Regions from separate parts of the Rhodoferax sp. EU05-FHT12H12 genome, predicted to be linked through region 3. Evidence: predicted binding sites of a transcription regulator. Region 3 holds the regulator's gene; each other region holds the start of a gene.
What was found. Region 3 encodes FNR, which switches genes on or off when oxygen is low (the NO sensors DNR and NnrR bind a similar motif). Its sites were predicted from a motif close to TTGATNNNNATCAA; they were not measured.

Region 1 (2,193 bases), on a different contig from region 3:
TCCGGCCTGTGTGCTGGCCGCCGCCGACTGCCCACTGAGCGAGCTGATGCACCTGACCCAGCAGGTACAAGCCCTGCGCCAGCGCCTGACCGCTGCCACCTGACGGCCCCCCCCTCCCCCGACAGTCCCCATTACCCACCCCGCTGCAACACACCGCAGCACTTTATGAAAGAAGCGCCATGAGCAACAAGATCGAAAAAGTGATTTACCAAGCCCACGCCACCTCCACCGGCGGCCGCGACGGCACCACCCGCACCTCTGACGGCTTGCTGGACCTGAAACTTGCTGTGCCCAAGGAAATGGGCGGCCCTGGTGGCGGTGTGAACCCTGAGCAGCTGTTTGCCTCCGGCTACAGCGCCTGCTTCATCGGTGCCATGAAGTTTGTGGCCGGCACGCAAAAGATTGCCTTGCCCGCAGACACCAGCATCAACGCCACCGTGGGCATTGGCCAGATCCCCCAGGGCTTCGGTATCGAAGTGCAACTGGAAGTCTCCATCCCCGGCATGGACAAGGCCGCAGCGCAAGCCCTGGTGGACAAGGCTCACCAAGTGTGCCCCTACTCCAACGCCACCCGCGGCAATATTGATGTGACCATCACTGTGGTCTGACCCGCATTTGCCAAGAGCCGACCTGCTTAAACCGGGTCGGCTTTTTTTTGGCTGCTTGCCTCTGCCCGGCTTTGCACCGCATCGCGCAAATACCGCACCTCCAGGCGCAGCGCATGGATTTCACGCATCAGCTCGCTGTCCACCTCGCGCTCTTCCACCTCCACCAGCATGGCAGCCACAGACGCAGTCACCAGCGACAACACCGCCAACCCCATCAACACCACCACCACCGAAAAGCTGCGCGACGCATGGGTACTGGGCACGATATCGCCATAGCCCACCGTGGCGGCGGTGGTGAAGGCGAGCCACAGACCGTCAGAAAATGTTTGTGCCTGTGGCTCCAAGAGCCAAAACCCCATCCCGCCCAAGCCCAAAATCAGTACACACAGGCCCAAGGAGTAGAGCAAGCCACGGCGGCCGATGACGAGTTTGTGCAGTTTGCCTTTGCGCATGGATTCACTCTAGGCCGGGCACAGCAGCGCGCATTTGACCTGCGTCAATCATCAGCCGCAAGGCGCGCTGCAAACTTGTCGTCAGCCGACCGCGGCATGATGGTGGGCATGGACAAAGATATTTGGGAGACTTGATGAGACTGGCCTTGCTGTCGGACATTCACGGCAATATCCAGGCGCTGGACGCCTGCCTGGCCCATGCCCGCGCGCAGCAGGTACAGCGTTTTGCCTTTCTGGGCGACCTGGTGGGCTACGGGGCCAACCCGGCGGAGGTGGTGGAGCGGATCACCCTGCTCACCGAAGAAGGCGCCATCGTCCTCAAGGGCAACCACGACGAGATGGCCGTGCACCCCCCGGCCACCATCAAGACCGTGGGCGACAGCACCGCCAGCTGGACGCACCAGCAGCTCAGCCCCCTGCAGCGCCTGTGGATGGACACCCTGCCCTTCACCCACCACCTGGAAACGGTGCTGCTGGTCCACGCCAGCGCCGATGGCCCCGAACTGTGGCGCTATGTCTACGACCAACGCGCCGCCACCGCCAGCCTGAATGCTGCCAATGAGTGGCCGGGGGTGCGTTATGTCTTTGGTGGCCATGTGCACCTGCAAACCCTGTACTACCGCGGCGCTACCGACGGGCTGATGATGTTCACCCCGCAAGCCGGCGTGCCCGTACCCGTGCCCAAACACCGGCAGTGGCTGGCCACCGTGGGCTCGGTGGGCCAGCCACGCGACGGCAACCCACAGGCCATGTACGCCGTGCTGGACACCGAACGCGCGCAGCTCACCTTCCACCGCGTGCCCTACGACCACTACAGCGCCGCCGCCGCCATCCGCCGCGCCGGCCTGCCCGAGTTCTTTGCCCACCGGCTGGAGGAAGGACGATGAAACTGCTGGAACCCGGCGCCACCCTGGACGGATTCACCATCGAGGAGTGCATCCACTCCGGCGGCATGGCCCATATCTACCGCGTGGTCTATGCCGATGGCCGCCCCGGCCCCGGCTTCGCCATGGCCATGAAAATTCCGCGCATGACCGCGGGCGACGGCGCCGAGAACATCGTCAGCTTTGAGGTGGAATGCCAGATCATGCAGGCCCTGCACGGCAACAGCACCCCCCGCTTTGTGGCCGCGG
Region 2 (2,193 bases), on a different contig from region 3:
CAGCACGATGGCGCTGCTTTGTAGCAGGATGAAGCGCCAGGACCCAATGGTGCGCGCCACCAGATCGGCCAGGCGCTGCCCCCGCGTGGGCGGCGGCAGGTCGAAGTGCTCTGCCGCGGCGATGACCCGGGGTGGGTGCTTGCGCCGGTGGGTACGCCGGTGTTCGCGCAGCAGCGCGAGCTGGTGCAGGTCCACCGCCAAGGGAGGGGGGGTGGCTGGGGCCGTGTGTGGGGGCATGGCGGGCTTTGCGGTGGAGGAAGGCCCCAGTGTGCGCCTTCTGTGGTTGGCCGCTCAGTGCGCCATGTAGCGCCCGGCGCGGTGGTTGGTGGCCAGGGTCTGGTTCAAGGCTATAGCGCCCAGCACGCTGAGCAGCACGTGTTGCCAGTCGGTCACGGCAAAGGCCAGCAGCACGATGGTGCAGTCCAGCGCCATCTGGATGCGCCCGGCGCGCCAGCCGCGTGTTTCTTGCAGGTAAAGCACCAGCACATTAAAACCACCCAGGCTGGCCCGGTGGCGAAACAAAATCAGCATGCCTGTGCCCATGAGCACGCCGCCAATCAGGGCGGTGGCCACCGGGTGCAGGTGCGCAAAGCCCAGCCACTGGGGCAGCAGATTGGTCAGGGCGGCCAGCAGGGCCACCGCGGCAAAGGTTTTGAGCGTGAACGTGCGCCCCATGCGCCGCCAGGCCAGTGCGTAAAACGGCAGGTTGATGGCAAAAAACACCAGCCCGAAGTTCCAGCCGGTTGCGTAGTGCAGCCAGAAGGCCACGCCTGCCGTGCCTCCGGTCAGCAAGCCCAACTGCTTGAACATCAGCACGCCCAGCGCCACAAATGTGGTGCCGGTCAGCAGGGCCTGGAGGTCTTCAAGAGGGCCGTGGCGCAGATCGGGTGGGGTGGTTTCGGGCATAGGTGTGGCAGTGTCAGGCGGTGGCCGTGTCCCCGCAACTGCCGCCACAACCGTGGATGGCTTGCGCAGGCAGGCGCTCGGGCTGGCTCAGCGCGCCGGTGCGGGGGTCGTAGCCGGCCGAACGCAAGTGCAATGCCAGGGATGCGTCCATGCTTTGCGCGTGCTGCGGGAACCACAGGCCCAGCTCGCGCGCCATCTGGCGCACCACGGCCAGGTCGCCACCGTGGCCGCGCGCCTCGCCTTCGCGCATCACCTGCAGAATGACTTTGTGCTGGGTGGCGTGGCAGTTGCCGGCGGCAAAGCCGGTGTCTTGCATCCACTGGTCTTCCCGGTCAAAGTGGTCTTGCGTGTGGGCAATCAGGGCGGACCAGCGCGGCAGCAGCACGTCGTCCGCGGCCTGCACCACCTCGGCCAGCAGCTCCACAAACTCCTGGTGGGTTTCGTCCATCACTGGCATGTCCAGGGCGAGTGCGTCGCTCCATTGCAGGGTGTCGGGGTGTGGTGCGGTGGGGGTCATGCGGGCGTCTCCAAAAAGTGGACACCAGATTAGCCAACTGGGCTGCGGGGCGTCTTGACCCACATCAGCGGGGGTGCACTCTTCTGGGTTGATAATGCCGCGCAGCCCACCGGTGGCTGCCCATTGGTGCCTTGTTCCCGGCTTTATCCCGCTTCACGCCTGCCATGACCCTTTCTTTTGCGCCCCCCGCCATTGCCGCTCCCCAGGACCTGGACGCCACCCTGCGCAGCCAGGGTTATGCCGTGGTGAGGCCGCAGCAGGTGGCGGCGCTGGCCGGGCTGGACCTGGCGGCCCTGCTGGCCTGGCGCCCCCTGTGGGACGACCTGCCACCCGACGCCTACCTGCGCGATGGTGGCCGCTACCGGCGCCGCCGCCACGCCTGCTTTGTGGTGGAAGGCGCCGCCGTGACGCTGGCCCCACACCGCCCGCACTGGCAGCCGGTGGAATACAACGCCTTGCACGGTGGCATGCAGCGCCACTTCGATCCCATGTCGGCGGCCCTGGTGGCGCAGCCCGTCTGGCAGCACCTGCTGGCCTGGCTGGGCCAGGTGTGCAGCCAGCTCAAGGGCGCGCAACCCTGGTACACCGAGGCACACCAGTTCCGCATCGACACCACGGACGGCATTGGCCGCCCCACGCCCGAGGGCGCACACCGTGACGGTGTGGACCTGGTGGCCGTGTTTCTGGTGGCGCGCGAGGGTGTGAAGGGCGGTGAAACCCGCGTGTTTGACGCTACTGGCCCCAATGGCCAGCGCTTCACCCTGTCCGAA
Region 3 (2,193 bases):
TCCACCAGCGCAAACACCTGCTCAGCGGGCTGCACGCGGTGCACAGCCTTTTGCACTGCGGGGTCAAAATCCTGGACCCCAAAGCTCAGACGGTTGAAGCCGAGCTCGGCCAGGGTGTCCAGACGCTGCGCGTCAATGGTGCGGGGGTCCACTTCAATGGAGTATTCGCCGCCGGGCGCGAGGTTGAAATTGCGCCGCAGCATGCCCATCAGCTCGCCCAACTCGGCGTCACTCAAGAAGGTGGGGCTGCCGCCACCCAGGTGCAACTGGCTCACGGTCTGGCCGGTACCGATGCACGCGGTATGCAGGTCCACCTCGCGGCTCAGGTAGCGCAGGTAGGTCGCTGCCTTGTCATGGTGCTTGGTGATGATTTTGTTGCAGGCGCAGTAGTAGCATAGCGACTCGCAAAAGGGAATATGCACATACAGGGACAAGGGTAGCGCCAAGGCAGCGGCGCCGCTACGGCGCTGGGCCAGTGCCTGGGCATAGTCATCCGCGGTGAAGGCTTCGACAAAGCGGTCTGCCGTCGGGTAGGAGGTGTAGCGCGGCCCCGAAACGTCAAAACGGGTCAACAAATTTTCAGAGATGGGCGGGGTGTCGAGGACGGCGTTCATGGATACTCCAAACTGGCATCACAAATGTCGCCCAAACGCCCGCGGCGGACATTGATACAGATCAAGCCCGCGATGGGTGCCAAGGCGGATAATTGACTTGCATCAGGGGAACCACATGTTTGAACCAAGCACTCCATCCGGCAAACCAGGCGAGGCGCATGCGCACATTGCCATCACGCCCGTACCAACCGCGCCCCTGAGCCCGCACACCATCAAGGTCGCCTGCTCCAACTGCAACCTGCGTGAACTCTGCATGCCCCTGGGTCTGAGCCCCAGCGAACTGGAGAAGATTGACGATGTGGTGGCCAGCCGCCGCAAAGTCAAACGGGGTAGCACCCTCTTCCGCAATGGCGAGCGTTTTACCAGCCTCTACGCCATTCGCACCGGCTTCTTCAAGACCTGCGTGGCCTCGGAGGACGGGCGTGACCAGGTCACCGGCTTTCAGATGGCGGGTGAAGTAATTGGTCTGGACGGCATCGTCAACGATCACCACACCTGCGACGCCGTGGCGCTGGAAGACGCCGAAGTCTGCGTTATGCCCTTTGAGCGCATTGAAGAACTGTCACGCGAAGTGAACGCACTGCAGCGCCACGTGCACAAGATCATGAGCCGCGAGATCGTGCGGGAGAACGGCGTCATGCTGCTGCTGGGCAGCATGCGCGCCGAAGAGCGCCTGGCCGCCTTCCTGTTGAACCTGGTGCAGCGGTTGCACGCACGCGGCTTCTCGCAGTCGGAGTTGGTACTGCGCATGACGCGCGAAGAAATTGGCAGCTACCTCGGCCTCAAGCTCGAAACCGTCAGCCGCACTTTTTCAAAGTTTGTGGAAGACGGCATCGTGGAAGTGAAACAGCGTCACGTGCGCATCTTGAACACCGATGCCCTCAAAGACATCGTGAATCCTAAAGTCTGCAACTGATCAGTCGTTGACCTCTGCAGGGCTGAGACACAGCAGTGCTGCCAGTCCACTGGCGACCAGCGCGATCACCCAAAACACAAAGAACGCCACGGTGTAAACACCCTGGCGCGAGAACTCCACAGGCCGCCCCAGCCAGTGCAACTCATGCGGGTCGACAAACGCGAACACCAACACCTCCAGCAAACACGCCGTCAAAAAAGCAGGCCACACAATTGCTGTCCATTTGACTTTGGGCATGGTGCGCCTCTTGGGAATCAGGGTTTGGACTGGGCCACAGGCGCTTTGACGCCCGTCGCAGCGTGGTTACGCGCTTGCATGGCGGGCGCCAGGCTCTCCGGGGCACCTTCCAGCGTACGGTTGATCTCAATGCCCTTTTGGTAGTAGTTTTGGTCCACCACCGGGTCTGCACCGGACATGGCCAGGTACAGCGTGACGAAGCCGGCGACCACCACAATGGCCGGGCCAGACAACACCAACCAGACGTGGCCAAAGTGCCACCAGGGTTGGGAGGAGATAGAAGGAGAGTCCATGGTGAATCCTTAACGGGGAACGATAAACACCGATTTTTCGGTCACGGCCATCTTGTGCTCCGCATCGGCCACTTCAAATTGGATGGCGTGTGAGCCTGCGGGGACGGCCTCATATGGCACTTGCACCCGGACC

Region 1: the regulator FNR is predicted to act here: its motif matches at 1,095-1,108, upstream of AC3WS7_RS06325 (potassium channel family protein).
Region 2: the regulator FNR is predicted to act here: its motif matches at 1,478-1,491, upstream of AC3WS7_RS17420 (hemerythrin domain-containing protein).

What each region holds. Positions count from the first base shown of each region.
Region 1 covers NZ_JBYTDI010000002.1:332,921-335,113, reverse strand. Annotated here, with positions in the region: gene AC3WS7_RS06335 (MarR family winged helix-turn-helix transcriptional regulator) at 1-103, shown strand, start outside; gene AC3WS7_RS06330 (organic hydroperoxide resistance protein) at 180-608, shown strand; gene AC3WS7_RS06325 (potassium channel family protein) at 635-1,060, opposite strand; gene AC3WS7_RS06320 (metallophosphoesterase family protein) at 1,195-1,947, shown strand; gene AC3WS7_RS06315 (serine/threonine protein kinase) at 1,944-2,193, shown strand, end outside.
Region 2 covers NZ_JBYTDI010000008.1:18,404-20,596, reverse strand. Annotated here, with positions in the region: gene AC3WS7_RS17430 (DUF1003 domain-containing protein) at 1-237, opposite strand, end outside; gene AC3WS7_RS17425 (YitT family protein) at 292-906, opposite strand; gene AC3WS7_RS17420 (hemerythrin domain-containing protein) at 920-1,423, opposite strand; gene AC3WS7_RS17415 (2OG-Fe dioxygenase family protein) at 1,588-2,193, shown strand, end outside.
Region 3 covers NZ_JBYTDI010000001.1:73,431-75,623, reverse strand. Annotated here, with positions in the region: gene hemN (oxygen-independent coproporphyrinogen III oxidase) at 1-614, opposite strand, end outside; gene fnr (fumarate/nitrate reduction transcriptional regulator Fnr) at 811-1,530, shown strand; gene AC3WS7_RS00330 (hypothetical protein) at 1,531-1,767, opposite strand; gene AC3WS7_RS00325 (FixH family protein) at 1,785-2,060, opposite strand; gene ccoG (cytochrome c oxidase accessory protein CcoG) at 2,070-2,193, opposite strand, start outside.